DNA from 2 places in the Paenibacillus riograndensis SBR5 genome. Region 2 is predicted to be linked to the other one. Evidence: riboswitches for the same ligand, from Rfam matches in the RefSeq annotation. Region 2 holds a riboswitch; the other holds the start of a gene.

Region 1 (8,113 bases), 3.9 Mb from region 2:
TGAATCAATTGAAATGGCTCAGCTACATCACTTGTCTAATTATGTTTATGGCTCTGCTCGGCGGAGCCGTGGTCACCAAAACAGGTTCCGGGCTGGAGTGCGGCAATGAATGGCCGCTGTGTCACGGAAAGCTTATTCCTGCCTATACAATAGGCTCCCTCATTGAGTATACCCATCGTCTGTTCAGCGGTCTTGCCGGTCTGCTGTCCCTTGCTTCAATGTTTGCCTTTTGGCGTTATGCCCGTGAGCGGAGAGATCTGCAGGTGTTTGCCCTGCTGACGCTTTTATTCGTGGTAGTGCAGGGAGGAATGGGGGCACTCGCGGTGATCCGGCCGCAGTCGGCTGCGGTGATGGCGCTGCATATGGGCTTTTCGCTGATCGCTTTCGCCAGCTCGCTGATGCTTGCCCTGGGGACGAAACGCAGGCATGCATGGGGGGATGCTCCCCCTGTGGCGGACCGGGGGGTCAGCAGGGGCTTCCGCAACTTAACGTGGGCGGCTGCGTTATATTCTTATATAGTGGTTTATATTGGGGCGTATGTCAGCCATACAGACTCCCAGGGAGGCTGCTCCGGGTGGCCGCTCTGTAACGGGGAGTGGTTCCCTGAGCTGTCAGGCGGAGTAACCATTGTTTTTACGCACAGGGTTGCGGCGGCGCTGCTGTTTCTCCTGATTGCGTGCCTTGGACATCTGGCCTTCTGGAAACATAAAGCGCAGCCTGAGCTGAGAGCCCTTGGCATTGCAGCAGTTGTGCTGTGTCTGCTTCAGGTACTCAGCGGTGCGGCTGTTGTTCATACCCTATATAACGAAAGGCTGTACATATTTGCCGCACTGGCACATATTCTCCTGATCGCCGGGCTTTTCGGTGTTCTGTGTTATATGAGTGTGCGCGTATGGCAGCTGGAAAGAGCGAATAAATAGTCTGCGCTCATCAAACTTTTGTGGGATAGTGCCCTGTTTGAGGAGGAACGAGATTGGGATATGGTAATTTGCGTCAATGGATTGAACAGCTCCGCAAGGATAAGGATCTTGCCGTAATTGATGCTCCGGTGGACCCTTATTTGGAGCTTGCGGAGATTCATCGGCGTGTGGTGCGGGAGGAGGGGCCGGCTCTGCTCTTCACGAATGTAAAAGACACGCCGTTTCCGGTGGCGACGAATCTGTTCGGAACGGTGCGCCGGGCCAACCAGGCCTTCGGGACCCGCCCCGAGCAGCTGGTAAAGACCCTCATGGGCGCCATGGAAACATTGCTGCCGCCAACAGCATCCGGGCTCTGGAAGGAGAAGCGGCTGCTGCTGGACCTGCTCAAGGTCGGGACCCGGAATGTGCCGCAGGGAGAAGCGCCTGTTCTTGGGGTCTGCCGCAGCACCGAGCCGCTGAAGGAACTGCCGCGCATCACCGGCTGGCAGGAGGAAGGGGGGCCTTCTCTGACCTTGCCGCTGGTCTATACCGAGAGCATCACTCATCCGCAGAACCATAATCTTGGAATATACCGTGTTCAGATATATGATGACAGCAAGGCGGGGGTCTATTGGCAGAAGCATAAGGGAGGCGGCTTTCATCACCGGGAGGCGGAGCAGCTCGGCGAGCCGCTGCCCGTGTCCGTTTTTCTCGGCGGGCCTCCGGCATTGATAGCCGCTGCAGCAGCTCCTGTGCAGGAACGTCTGCCGGAGCTGCTGCTGGCATCGCTTGTGCTGGGCGGCAAGCTGCAGATGGTCAAGGACCCGATGGGCGGGCACCAGATACCCGCTGAAGCGGAATTTGCCATCCGGGGCCTGATTGCCCCCCATGAGCGGCGGGCGGAAGGGCCGTTCGGGGATCACTACGGATTTTATTCCGCACCCCTCCATTTCCCTGTTATGCATGTGCAGCGTATCTGGCACCGCAAGGATGCGATCTTTCCGGCAACGATCATCGGCAAGCCGCGCCAGGAGGATTATTATCTCAGGGAATACATACAGCGGCTGCTGGCCCCCGTATACCCGCTGTTGATGCCTTCCGTCAAAGCGTTGTGGGAATACTCCGAATGCGGCCCTCATTCACTGGTGTCTGCCGTAGTAAGGGAGAGTTATCCCAGAGAAGCGGTGGTGTCCGCCTACCGTATCCTGGGGGAAGGCCAGCTGTCACTGACCAAATTCCTGCTGCTGACCAATGAACCCGTGGAGCTGGCGGAGTTCCCCAAGCTGCTGGAAAGTGTGCTGGAGCGCTTCAATCCCGCCTCGGATTTCCTGGTGTACGGAAATGCTGCCCCGGACGAGCAAGATCATTCGCCCAATGCGATGAACCCTGGCAGCAAAGCCATCATGCTGGGTGTGGGGAATCCGGTGCGTGAGCTGCCCTCAGCTTACACGGAAGGTCTTCTACCGGGCATTACAGAGGCAATTCCTTACTGCCGGGGATGTTTGGCTGTTTCCGGTGCATCCTATGAAGAAGATCCTGAGCTTCCTTCCCGGCTAATCGCAGCTCTGCGTGCACAGGAAACAGCCTGGCCGCTGGTGTTTGTAGTGGATAATGCCCCGGATACGGTGCGCACGCAAACTTCATTCCTGTGGACGGTGTTCACGAGGTTCGATCCGGCCAGTGATATCTACGCCGAATACGAGATCAAAAGCCATCATATCGGCTATAAGCTGCCCCTTGTGATCGATGCCCGGATGAAGCGGGATTACCCCGAGGAACTGGTTCCGCGCGAGGATATTGTCCAGCGGGTCGACCGCAACTGGAACAGCTATTTCCCACACTGAGGAGGATGCAGGATGCTGCGGATATTACTCGGAGAACCGCCCCGCGAGAACAGCGGTATGCTGGCTGAAGCCATGGACAATATGGCGAAGGTGGCATCCATGCTGCGCAGGGAGATGAACACCCATGAAGACCCGGATCATGAATCCCGCAAGCTGGAAATCTGGACGCGCGGGCTGATCTCTTCCTTGGACGAGCTGGAGCAAAGCTGGTTCGCGGCTGCTTTTTTCCGCAAATCCGTTGTAGCGGGTTATATGGATGATATGTCTCCCAAGGAGCAGGGGGAATATGCGCGTTATGTTTATTTTTATAAAAATGGCTTCATTCGTGTATTCTCACTGCTGGACAAGCTGGGTACGGTTCTTAACAGTCTGTATGACCTGAATACCAGCAAAGTCAAAGTCCATTTCTCCTATTTCACTGTACTGCGCCAGTTTCAGCTGCATGAGAAGCATACAGCCTTCGCCGGCGAACTGGAGACGATCAAGAACGCCTACCGTGAACCGCTCGAAAATCTGCGCAAACGCCGCAACGCCGAGATTCATTACATGAACGCCGAAATGCAGGATGATCTGTGGCAGCGGCATCAGGGCCTCCATGACAAAATTCATCTGGAGGATCTGGACAGCCATCTGGAGGATTTGAAGCAGAGTCTGGAAATGGTCTGCAAATCCTTGGCAGCTTCCTTCAGGTACAGCAATGAGCAGTGGCACAAGGGCAAAATTGCGGCAAACCTAAAGAGAGGCCATCATCCCCAGTAAAAAGTTCCCTTTGACAAAAAACCTGAAAATTACTATACTTGAGCTTGCATTAGCATCTTACATGCTTCGGCAGCTAACTTCATAATCAACTCTTATCGAGAGCGGCGGAGGGATAGGCCCGATGAAGCCCGGCAACCGATTTGTATGGAATGCGTTACATGGTATTCTGTACAAATGTCATGGTGCTAATTCCTACAATGCCGTACAGGTTACGGTCGTTGGCAGATGAGAAGGCAGGGTTAATACAATCACGGGGCCTCTTGCGATCTGCAATCGATCGTAGGAGGTCTTTTTAGTTTTTATAAGGGTTACTTGGGGGAGGATTACTAGTTTGATAGAGCTGAAAGGTTTGACCAAAGTATACGGAAAAGGCAGCAAGGCTGCAATGGCGCTTTCGGGTCTTAACCTGTCGATTAAAAAGGGTGAGATCTTTGGGGTGATTGGCCACTCCGGCGCCGGCAAAAGCACACTGATCCGCTGCATCAATCTGCTGGAGCGCCCTACCGAAGGCGAAGTTTGGGTGGATGGAGTGGAATTAACCTCACTGAGCCAGGGACAGCTGCAGGAACAGCGGCGCAAGATCGGCATGATCTTTCAGCATTTTAATCTGCTGTCTTCTGCAACGGTGTACGACAACATTGCTTTTCCGCTCCGCCTGGCTGGTACGCCGAAGGCGCAGATTGAACGCAAGGTGCTGGAACTGCTTGCGCTTGTGGGACTGGAAGAGCACAGCCGCAAATATCCGGCGCAGCTCTCCGGCGGTCAAAAGCAGCGTGTCGGTGTAGCACGGGCGCTGGCCAGCGACCCCGATGTGCTGCTCTGCGATGAAGCCACCTCGGCGCTGGACCCGCAGACAACCGACTCCATTCTCCGGCTGCTGCTGGACATTAACCGGAAGTTTCATCTGACCATTGTGCTCATTACCCACGAAATGCATGTGATTCAGAGCATTTGCGACCGGGTAGCGGTGATCCATGGCGGGGGAATTGTGGAGCAGGGGGAAGTGGCAGATGTATTCCTGAAGCCCCAACATGAAGTGACGAAAGATTTCATCCGCAGTGAGAACCAGCATGAAGGGCCGCTCCGTGTTGCCCTGGAGGCAGTGCATGATAAGTACAGCAAATCCGTCAAAATCACTTTTCTTGGACAAAAGACATATGAATCTACCTTATCCCATGTGGTTCGTGGAACAGGTGTAGACTTTGCCATCCTCCAGGGGACGATTTCAACGATCAAAGATGTGCCTTACGGCCAATTGCTTGTTCGCTTTGAAGGAAGCGCGCAAGCCGTCGAGGCGACCCTTGCCGAACTGGCGGCACAAGGTCTTGATGTGGAGGTGTTCGCCTGATGGGCGGCTTGAACTTTAACGAGATTAACTGGGAAGAAATGCTGGATGCGGGTATAGCTACCCTTCGAATGTTGGCTTATTCCGGAATTTTCACAATTATTCTTGGTTTACCACTCGGAATTGTGTTATATTTATGGGGCAGATCAAATCACTTTATAATCAGGTCAATTTACTCGGTATTATCATTCGTTGTAAATATTCTGCGGTCTGTGCCTTTTATCATCCTGATGGTCGCCTTGATTCCTCTGAGCAAGTCCATTATGGGGACTTCAATTGGCGTATTGGGGACGATTCCGGCGCTGGTGATCGGCGCGGCTCCGTTTTTTGCCAGACTGGTGGAGACGGCACTGCGTGAGGTTGACCGGGGTGTGATCGAAGCGGCGCAGGGAATGGGAGCCTCTACAGGCCAAATCGTTTGGCGTGTGCTTCTGCCCGAGGCCCGTCCAGGCCTGCTGGCCGGAGTGACGATTACGATTGTTACCTTGGTCTCTTACACAGCGATGTCAGGAATGATCGGCGGCGGAGGCCTGGGGGACCTGGCTATCCGTTACGGGTATTACCGTTATGAGAAGGAAGTTATGATTATCTCCGTGGCACTGATGGTTATTCTGGTGCAGCTGCTGCAAATGGCCGGCGACCGGCTGGTACAACATTTTACCCGGAAATAAGGCAGTTTCATATAGAGCCTTATTCATACAAAAATAATGAGATGGAGGGGGATTTACAAATGAAAAAAGTATTGCTCACATTCTTCAGTTTGACCTTGGTATTGGTGCTGGCAGCTTGCGGCAACAACAATAAAACCAATAACGCTGCAAATTCTGCGGCTACGAACGCTCCGGCTGCGGATGCTTCCGCAGAGCCCACCACTGAACCTTCTGCAGAACCGGTAACCCTGGTAGTTGGCGCATCGCCAAAACCGCATGCAGAAATTCTGAAGGCTATTGCTCCGCTTCTGGAGAAACAGGGCATCAAGCTGGAAATCAAGGAATTTACCGACTACATTCTGCCGAATACGCAGCTGGCCGAGAAAGAACTGGATGCGAACTTCTTCCAGCACAAGCCTTATCTGGATGATCAGAATAAGCAAAACGGCACGAGCCTCGTATCCGTAACAGCGGTTCACGTAGAACCTTTCGGTGCTTACTCCAAAAAAATTAAATCGATCGACGAGCTGGCTGACGGTGCAAAAGTAGCGATTCCGAACGATGCCACCAACGGTGGCCGCGCGCTGATCCTCCTGGCCAAAAATGGCCTGATTAAGCTGAAGGACGATACGAATATTACCTCAACTACAGCCGATATCACGGAGAATCCGAAGAATCTCAAAATTGTAGAGCTTGAAGCCGCTATGCTGCCCCGCCAGCTGGATGAAGTAGATCTTGCCCTGATCAACACCAACTATGCCCTGGAAGCGAAGCTGGTTCCAACCAAGGACGCATTGTTCATCGAAGGAACCGATTCTCCTTACGCCAATCTGCTGGTAGCGCGTCCTGACAACAAGGACTCCGATGCCATTCAGAAGCTGGCTGCAGCTCTGACTTCCCCGGAAGCCAAAGCCTTTATTGAAAAAGAATACCAAGGCTCGATCATTCCGGCATTCTAAGTTGATTTCTTGAGCTGAACATTTATAAATTAAAGACCAGAGGTATCCGTTAGCCATGAAGGCAACGGAGCACTTCTGGTCTTTTTGCAGATTCAGATTTATTCCGGCGGCTGCACCCGCACACTAGGTTGATCCCGAATGTGAAATCCACTATAATAGAAAAAATCCCGGCCTTCTTCATCCGAGGCCGGGATTGTTATACAACGGGATTAGAATACTTGAATAACTTCTTCTACGCCTTCTACTTCTTCAAGGAGGGCGCGTTCGATCCCGGCTTTAAGCGTGATCGTGGAGCTTGGGCAGCTGCCGCAGGCACCCATAAGCTTCAGCTTAACAATGCCGTCTTCTACATCGATCAGTTCGACGTCGCCGCCATCGCGCTGCAGGAACGGACGAAGTTTATCGAGCACTTCCAGTACTTCATCATACATGGTGGTGCTTTGCAGATTCTCACTCATTTCTCAATCACTCCTTTCGTATGCTTATTATAGTACAAAAAGTTAAAAAATAAAATGGTTCACACAGAATAAGGAGAACATCATGAGACCACTTATTGAATTTTGTGCCAGCAATATCGGACACGGCACAGAACCGCTCAAGCGCAAGCTGGAACTCAATCCCGAATACGATGTCATTGAATATGGCTGTCTGAACAATTGCGGACAATGCTATCTGCAGCCGTTCGCCATGCTTGACGGTGAGATCATTGAAGCGGAAACACCGGAAGAGCTTGAAGCGGCCATAGAGGCTGCAATAAAAGAACAAGAAGCCTGGGACAATCTTGAGATCGATTAGTCCCAGGCTCATATTTTAGCCAAAATGCCGTTTGGACATCCAGAGCACACCGCTTTTCAGCAAGCGGGGAACCCGCCCCATGACAGAGCGGCGGCCCATCAAGCCAAAACCGGCATTTTTGCCCAGAGAGCCAAGGGTGCCCTTCAGCTTGATTTTGTGCAGCTTCGGCGTTTCATCACGCCACAGGGCTTGCATGATCTGCGCCACCTGTTCACCCTGCGCTCCGGCCGCCTGCGCGCTTGGCGCGAAGGGAAGGCTGGCACAGTCCCCGATCACATAGACCTCGGGATAATCCGCCACATTGTAGTAAGGCTCTACAATAATTCGTCCGCCCCGGTCTTTCGGCAGCTCAAGCTGCTGCACGACCTCCACCGGCTGGATGCCGGCGGTCCATACGGTCACATCACCGGGAATAGCCTGGGTGCCATTGAAGATGGCATCTTTTTCGACATGGGATACGGAGATATGACCCAGTGTCTCCACATGGTGCTCACTGAACCACTCTTCCACATACTGCGACAGCTTTGCCGGAAAAGAGGACAGCACACGTTCTCCACGGTCCAGAATAGAGATGTTTAGATCCGGCCGGCTTTCCCGCAGCTCTGCAGCAATCTCCACTCCGCTAAGTCCTCCGCCTACAATATTGACAGTTCCGTAAGGCCTCACATCATTCAGGCGCCGGTAAGTCTCGCGTGTACTGGAGAAGCTCTGAATGCTGCAGGTATGCTCTTCTGCGCCTGGAACATTATGATAATTATCCGTACAGCCGAGAGCAATGGCCAATATGTCGTAAGACATGGGCTCTCCCGTCTTCAAAAAGATCATCCGGCTCTCCAGATCGATGGAGCCTACCTCGCCGTAA
Region 2 (8,113 bases):
ACGGTGGTCGCCAATATAGAAGCTATCGGCTTGTTCCATCTTCTTTCTCCCATAAGTCAGATATCCTCCCCATATGTTTCGTATTCCTACTTATGCTGACCGCAAGATTGTATCATACCCAAAAATATGAATCTAGCAAAATGCATTAAATCTAAGTAATAGTTGTGTAAAATATCACATTTCGACCGTTAATTTTGGGTAAAATGCCTATGAAAATTTACATAACACAAAAAAAGCCTATCTTTGTAAATTCCCAGAGAGGAATTCCACAAGGATAGACTCCGCAAAAAAATCTCACACATAAAGTGATAAATCTTTTGAATTTTATTAAATAATTAGTTCTGCATGACAAAATCATTGTCAATCTTCGCATCCGCATCGTCGAACACCCGCAGAATATCATAACGCGTGTTGCGCTGCGCAGGGATTTTGCCTGCTTCACGAATGATCTGGGTGATCGACTCGATGTTGACCTTATGGGTTGCCCCCGCTGAGGATACTACATTCTCTTCAATCATGGTGCTGCCAAAATCATTGCAGCCATACTGCAGGGACAGCTTGCCGACCTCCGGCCCCATCGTAACCCATGAGGACTGGAAGTTTTTGATGTTGTCCAGCACCAGACGGCTGATAGCCACGGTCTTAAGGTATTCTTCCGGGGTCTGTCTGTCCAGCTTCAGGTTGGTATTATCCGGCTGGAAGGTCCAGGAGATAAACGCCAGGAACCCTTCGGAGTCATATTTGTTCGCGATGCACTCATCCTGGGCCTCACGGACCCGCAGCAGATGAAGCGCCCGCTCCTCCATGCTCTCGCCAAGGCCGATAACCATGGTTGCCGTGGTGTTCATGCCGATCTTGTGCGCGGTCTGCATGACATCCATCCATTCCCGCCAGGAGCCTTTGAGACGGCTGATTTTGCGGCGGGTCCGGTCATCGAGAATTTCTGCACCACCTCCGGGAAGGGAATCCAGACCTGCAGCGTGAATCTCGCGGACCACCTGCTCCAGCGGCAAACCGGATACTTCGACCATTTTCATAATCTCCGCAGGGGAGAAGGAATGCATGGTGATCTCCGGGAAACGCTGCTTAATTCCACGCAGTAAATCCGTATAATAGCTAAATGGCAGATTGGGGTTGGTTCCGCCTTGCATGAGAATTTCTGTACCATTCACATCAATGGTTTCCTGGATTTTCTGAAAAATCGTCTCGTCGGGCAGCACATATCCTTCCTCAGAGCCCGGTCTGCGGTAAAAGGCACAGAAACGGCAGTACACATCACATACATTCGTATAGTTGATATTGCGGCCAATAACGAATGTAGCCAGCGGGTCGGGGTGCCAGCGTTTCATGATAATGTCAGCGGCAGCGCCCATTTTTTCAATTTCGTTGCTTTCAAACAACCGGACCGTATCCTCCAGCCCGAGCCGTTCGCCCTTCAGCGTTTTGTCCAGAATCAGATCAATCGCGCTCATCGTTCGCAGCCTCCTTTTTTACGCCTATACTATAAAATGGATGAATTAAATTTGTACAACATTTGAATAAGCTCGTTCTTCCATCGTATCACAATCCGGACGCCTTGAGAAACCTTTGCTGCGACCCCAATATATCTTTGTTGTCAAAAAAACAGCGGCGCCCGGGTGGGGCGCCGCTGTTAAGCTTATTATTCTGCTGCCGATGCTGTGCCGGCAGATGCCTCTTCCAGCTCGGTCCGGGCCGCTTCCAGCGCCTGTCCGAGATCGGCAATCAAATCATCCGCATGCTCAATCCCGACGGAGAAACGCAGCAGGCGGTCATCCACACCGACAGCGTCGCGGATCTCCACCGGGATGTCTGCATGGGTCTGCACCGCCGGATAGGTCATCAGCGACTCCACCCCGCCGAGGCTTTCGGCGAAGGCAATCAGGCGGATATGGCGCAGCAGCGGCTCGACATATCCGGCATCTTTTACCTTGAAGGAGAAGATTCCGGTGTTGCCCGAGGACTGGCGTTTCTGGATGTCATACCCCGGATGGTCAGGAAGCCCCGGATGAAAGACCTCAGCGATTGCCGGATGCTCCAGCAGATAGCGGGCCAGCGCCAGCGCATTGCTCTCATGCCGTTCCATGCGCAGCGCGAGTGTCTTCATGCCCTTCATCAGCTGGTAGCTGTCATTCGGCGCAAGCACTGCGCCCAGGGAATTGTGCAGAATGGCCATTTCCGCAGACAGTTCGGTGCCTTTGGTTACGATCAGTCCGGCAAGCACATCGTTATGCCCTCCCAAATATTTGGTCGCGCTATGGACGATGATATCCGCCCCCAGCTCCAGCGGCCGCTGGAAAAAAGGCGTCAGCAGCGTATTGTCCACAATCGTAAGCAGCCCATGGCGGCGGGACCATGTACAGACAGCTTCTATATCCGTGATCATCATCAGCGGATTGGTAGGCGTTTCGATAAAAACAGCCTTGGTATTCGGACGCCGTGAAGCCTCCAGGCCGTCCAGATCGTTCGTATCCACATAAGAGGCGCTTATGCCGTATTTGGAGAGAATCCGTTCAAGCAGACGGTAGGTCCCGCCGTACAGGTCCAGCGAAACCACTAAATGATCCCCTTGTCCAAATAAGGCAAACACGGTTGTCAGCGCAGCCATCCCGGAGCTGCAGGCAAAGGCAGCATCCCCGGACTCAAGCTCTGCCACAGCTTCTTCCAGCACCGAGCGGGTAGGATTCTTGGTACGGATATAATCAAACCCCGTGCTCTGCCCAAGTCTGGGATGACGGAATGCCGTCGCATTGTAAATCGGATAATTAATTGCCCCCGTAGCCGGGTCCTCCTGTGAACCTATCTGCGCCAATCTGCTCTCAATCCTCAGTTTTTCATCCATTGCTGCTGCCTCCTAAGTGTGGTGTTCTCTTCTATATATTTAGAATACTAAATAATCCGCCTGGTCTATATCGTAAGGAGTCTCCTGGTATACATAGTAATTGAGCCAATTAGAGAATAATAAGTTGGCATGGGCACGCCAGACTGCCGGCGGTGTCCGCAGCGGATCATCCTGAGGATAGTAATGCTTCGGAATCGCAATATCCATTCCTTTGGCGATATCCCGGTCATATTCCCACTTTAACGAAAACGGATCATATTCGGAATGCCCTGTCACAAAAATCTGCTTGCCGTCAAGCGTCGAAACCAGATACACCCCGGCTTCTTCCGATTCGGCCAGAATCTGCAGTTCGGGATTGGCCAGGATATCTTCACGCGAGACATCCGTGTGCCGGGAATGCGGAACATGGAACACCTCGTCAAAGCCGCGCATGAGCTTTACATTATTCTGACTCACGGTATGCGGGAACACGCCGAAGCATTTCTCGTCCAGATTCACCTTGCGCACGCCAAAGTGATGATAGAGTCCTGCCTGTGCCGCCCAACAGATATGCATGGTCGAGGTCACGTTATGCTTGCTCCATTCGAAGATCACTTTCAGTTCTTCCCAATAATTCACGTCTTCAAATTCGAGCTGCTCCACCGGAGCGCCGGTGATGATCAGCCCGTCAAAGCGGCGGTCGCTGATCTCGTCAAAGGTTTTGTAAAAACTCTTCAAATGCTCCGCCGAAGTGTTCTTCGAGGTATGGGAGCTTGGGTGCAGCAGCACAACATCCACTTGAAGCGGTGAATTCCCGACCAGACGCAGCAGCTGCGTTTCTGTCGTTTCCTTTGTAGGCATTAAGTTCAGGATCGCGATGCGCAGCGGGCGGATGTCCTGGTGGAAGGCCTGGCTTTCATCCATTACAAAAATATTTTCTCCGGACAATACTTCTTTGGCCGGCAGGCTGTCGGGAATTTTTATCGGCATTTCTGGTTTCCACTCCTTCTTTGATGTCAATGTAAAAATGACCTTTCTCATGTGAGAAAGGTCATATATCTGCAGTCATATGCGCCTCTCTCATCTGCCAGAGAACTTGTACCGGGCAGCCGGACAGGCTTCCCATACAAAGTTTCCGCAAGAATTAGCACCGTGCGTTCACACGCCGGTTGCCGGGTTTCATCGGGCTAGTCCCTCCACCTGCTCTTGATAAGATTTCGCTGTATTCAATTGAGAAAAAGTCACATAACGTTAAATGCTTTTCTTAAAATTTACTTTAAATCATGAACCTCCTTTTCGTCAAGTCCATACAATGCTATTGGTCCGAAAAGCGACAAGAATTTAGCTTGAAAGACCCATACCCGGGGGTTATACTAGACAAGGGTTTCACAGCCCCTACCTGACGAAAAGAAGAGGTGAGAGAAGAATGGAAGGCGACCCGAGTTCGCAGTTAAGCGTCCAGAAAGAACAACCACACAGGATTAACATCAGCTTGCCGGCGGCGGGAGCATTTCTTCTTCATGCCCTCGAACCGTCATCTGGCCTTATACATTGACTGTACCACCGGCCAAGCTGATTTTTCCCTGTGCCTTAATTTAGCACAGGCCCTGGAGAAGACCAGGGTCAAGAGGAGTGGATCAGATGAAAATCCGGCTGGTAAACGCAGGGGTTTTTACGCCTGTAGATGACATTGAAGAAACATTGACTGCCCCAACTGAGGGATTTTATTGGATTGATGCGGATGTTGAGGATCTGGAGCTGCTTCAGCCCTTATACAATCTGCATGATTTGGCTGTGGAGGACTGCCTCAGCGAAGAGGATCAGCGCCCGAAGCTGGAAATTTACGAGAGCCATTATTTTATTGTAGTCAACAGCATCCGTTTTGATGATGAAGAGATTTTTCTCCGTGCACTCAACGTGTTTCTGGGCAGACATTTCATTATCACCGTAACCAAGCAAAAAATTCACGAGCTGCGCGTGCTGAAACCCATTCTGTGGGAGCAGGAGGTCAGCGAGCCTGACCGTTTCCTGTATCTGCTGATCGACCTTGTCGTAGACAATTATTTCTCCGTCGGCGACCGGATTGAAGCCCGGATTGAGAAGCTGGAAGAGGATATCCTGATGCATACCAAGAAATCGCATCTGAGCGAAATCATTGGTCTGCGCAGTGAAATTCTCTGGCTGAAGAAGATGCTGGGGCCACAGAAGGAAGTTATCAACACCCTTAACAAAAAGGACCTCCGCCTGATCGATGATCAGCTGCAGAAGTATTTCAGCGATATTTATGAAAATGCGGTCAAGATCTCTGAAACGTTTGAAACGTACCGCGATCTCATGGGGAACTTACGTGAAGCCTATCAATCCAGTATCGCCAACCGTGCCAATGAGATCATGAGAGTGTTCACCGCGATCACCACAATATTCATGCCGCTTACCGTGATTACCGGTATTTATGGGATGAACTTTGATAACATTCCCGAGACCCATTCCCAATACGGCTATTATGGAGTTATTGCTGTCATGGTAACGCTCGGCTGCGGCATGCTGGTTGTTTTCCGCAAAAAGGATTGGCTATGAACATCAATGGACGAATAAGCAGGACGAAGGCTTCACTGCCCGCGGGCAAGGAAACCTTCGTCTTTTTGGTTTATTTCAGGAACTCTGCATCCGCTGCTTCAATCTGCTTAAACAACCGTTCTGCATCCTCACGCTTGCACAGCTGACGCTCCGGATTCATTACCGCCGCCGCTCCGGAGGCGATTCCGAATTGAACGGCCCGGCGCAGCGGCCAGCCCCGTTCCAGACTGTAGACCAGCCCGCCCACCAGGCTGTCCCCTGCCCCTACTACACTCAGCACGGGAACTTCGGGGGCCTTGAGATGCTCGCAGCCCTCTCTGGTAATCAGCAATGCCCCCTCGCCGCCAAGGGACACCACCACCACTTCGGTCCGCCCTTGCTCGATCAGCTCCAACGCAGCCGCCCGGACCTCTGCATCCCCTGTAATGGAATGTCCGGCCAGTTCCTCAAGCTCGCGCGCATTCGGTTTGAGCAGGTATACGCCTGCATCAGCCGCCTTTTGCAGCGCTTCTCCCGAGGTATCGACAATCACCCGCGCCTGCCAAGGCTTCACGGCTTCAATTACACGGCCGTAGAAATCCGCCGGACATCCTGGAGGCAGACTGCCGCTGGCCACAATGTAGGTCGGCTTTTCTCCCAGGGATTTCAGCTGCTCCAGGCACTGCTGCCAATCGCCCTCGATAAAGTGCGGGCCGGGCATATCGAACCGGAATTGCTGGCCCGTGGATTCTTCCACAACAATCAGATTTTCCCGTGTCTGCCCCGAAATCGGGATCTCCTGGTGCCCGACACCCTCCTGCTCCAGCATCTCATGCAGCAGCTGCCCGTGCAGTCCGCCCGATGCATACAAAGCCAAGGACTCCCCGCCCAATCTGTGGATCGCCCGGGACACATTGACCCCGCCTCCCCCCGGCTTATAGGATGCCTCCCGGCAGCGCAGCTTATGGTCGGGAACAACCCTGTCAATACCTGTGCTGGCGTCTACGCTGGGGTTAACCGTTAATGTTACGATCATAGGTTTATCTCCTTTATATGCGGAATACCTGTAGTTTACTCCAAATTACGGCATTTTCCTAAAGGGAGTCCCCAGAGGCCTTCTCCTAAAGAGGGCCCCAACGGCATTCAGCCGAAAACACAGGGCTCTGTAGTATATTCTGACCCAGGGCGGGGCAGCCACACTGTGGGGATGCCGGAACTAGGCGAATTATGTGGATTGAACTTGAAATCCGTAGCCACGGACAAACCCGAAATCAAAAAGCTCAAGTTCAATTATATAGTGCAGTCATTAGCTGAAGTTAAGAAATAGGGGCAAGCCCCCGTTGAATTTCCTGCGGACACAGACATTAGGCAATTATAAATTCGTCGCCGCTTCCAGCTGAGCGGATTGCCCCCGCCGGTAGCGGATGCGGATCAGCCGCAGGCGTTCATAATACATATCCAGGCCTTCCGCAGGCGAGAACCCTTCCCCGTAGGCTTTGTACAGTACAGGCTTGAGAAAGGTATCACCCATCAGTTCATAGGCGGCCCATACACTGGCTTGCTCGCTGGAGGATACCTCAGCAAGCTCGAGAGCAATGAGCTTTTCGACGGAATATCCGTCCTTGTCAAGCTCCTCTACCGCTTCAAGCACCTCGCGGCGGCTTATTCCGCTCAGTGCCTTCAGTTGCTCAATGCCAAGGCCTTCCCCGATTCCCTGCAGCAGAACCCTGCGCAGCCGCAGCCGTTCCAGCTGCTTCTTGTACTTCAGCTCCTTCTGCTTGTACTGCCAGGAAACAAAATGCTCCTCGTCAACGGCTTCATGCACCCAGCCCAGCGGAAAGCTATGCTCCCTCTCTGCGGCAGAGGTGATGCTCAGCCAGTCTTCGCCGTATTGCGAGGCCTTGCCCTCGCCTACGCCGGGAATCTGCAGTAGTTCCTCCAGGGTACGGGGAAGAAATGCGCTGAGCATCCGCAGCAGGCGGTTGCTGGCAATAATGTAAGGCGCTTTCCGCTCACTGGAGGCTTTGCCCCGGCGCCAGGAGCAGAGCTCTTCGTAGACGGATTCATTGGCGTGCTGCTCGCTGAAATACTGCAGCTTAAGCTGCTCCTGATTGCGGCTGCCGGACAAGCTGTCTTCATCGTGAAAGGCACCATCGATTAGAGGCCGGTAGCCATCGCCCATCTTCACCGCCAGCTCATGCCGGTAGACGCAGAGCATCTCATTCCAGGAGCCGCCCTCATACCACAAGCTGTCTCCGTTATCCTCCGAGCCGGAGAATTCGCGCCAGCCGAGGCGCCAGACGCCTTCTTCTTCCCCGATCCAGAGCTGGGCAAATACCTCCTGATCCCCCCCTGACATTCTCGACAAACGGTTCATAAATACAATCTGCATCCCAATCCCTACCTTCCTTGTCTTACAGCATGCATAATCCCGTTACTCACCGGATGAACGGTTCCTTAGCCAGACCCGTCACCGGAAGATATAAGGCCGATATAGAGCGTGAAGCTTATCCCGCCTTATATGTGCACACAAAAAAGCACCTCTCCCACAAATGATGTGAAAGAGGTGCTTCCTCTGGAATGCTATACTGTTAATGCTTACAATACCCATATATTGAGAAACAGTCAATCTCTTTTTGTACTAAATTAGAATCAGCTTGTCCGTTCCTCATAGGAACAGTAACCGTTTCAGCCGAAATAAAAGGATAAATTAAGCCG

The links. Region 2 has a riboswitch for S-adenosylmethionine ahead of metA (homoserine O-acetyltransferase MetA). Riboswitches for the same ligand answer to the same signal wherever they lie in the genome.
Region 1: linked by a shared signal. The riboswitch ahead of PRIO_RS27825 (methionine ABC transporter ATP-binding protein) and the one ahead of metA (homoserine O-acetyltransferase MetA) in region 2 are both predicted to bind S-adenosylmethionine.

The regions. Positions count from the first base shown of each region.
Region 1 covers NZ_LN831776.1:6,570,486-6,578,598, reverse strand. Annotated here, with positions in the region: gene PRIO_RS27840 (COX15/CtaA family protein) at 1-920, shown strand, start outside; gene PRIO_RS27835 (UbiD family decarboxylase) at 974-2,743, shown strand; gene PRIO_RS27830 (Cthe_2314 family HEPN domain-containing protein) at 2,756-3,502, shown strand; SAM riboswitch class I at 3,592-3,734, shown strand; gene PRIO_RS27825 (methionine ABC transporter ATP-binding protein) at 3,834-4,850, shown strand; gene PRIO_RS27820 (methionine ABC transporter permease) at 4,850-5,518, shown strand; gene PRIO_RS27815 (MetQ/NlpA family ABC transporter substrate-binding protein) at 5,578-6,456, shown strand; gene PRIO_RS27810 (NifU family protein) at 6,666-6,914, opposite strand; gene PRIO_RS27805 (YuzB family protein) at 6,997-7,251, shown strand; gene PRIO_RS27800 (NAD(P)/FAD-dependent oxidoreductase) at 7,267-8,113, opposite strand, start outside.
Region 2 covers NZ_LN831776.1:2,564,357-2,572,469, reverse strand. Annotated here, with positions in the region: gene PRIO_RS10400 (bifunctional 2',3'-cyclic-nucleotide 2'-phosphodiesterase/3'-nucleotidase) at 1-53, opposite strand, end outside; gene mqnC (cyclic dehypoxanthinyl futalosine synthase) at 336-1,472, opposite strand; gene PRIO_RS10390 (aminotransferase class I/II-fold pyridoxal phosphate-dependent enzyme) at 1,661-2,860, opposite strand; gene metA (homoserine O-acetyltransferase MetA) at 2,900-3,829, opposite strand; SAM riboswitch class I at 3,917-4,055, opposite strand; gene corA (magnesium/cobalt transporter CorA) at 4,481-5,416, shown strand; gene PRIO_RS10375 (1-phosphofructokinase family hexose kinase) at 5,487-6,431, opposite strand; gene PRIO_RS10370 (HRDC domain-containing protein) at 6,768-7,787, opposite strand.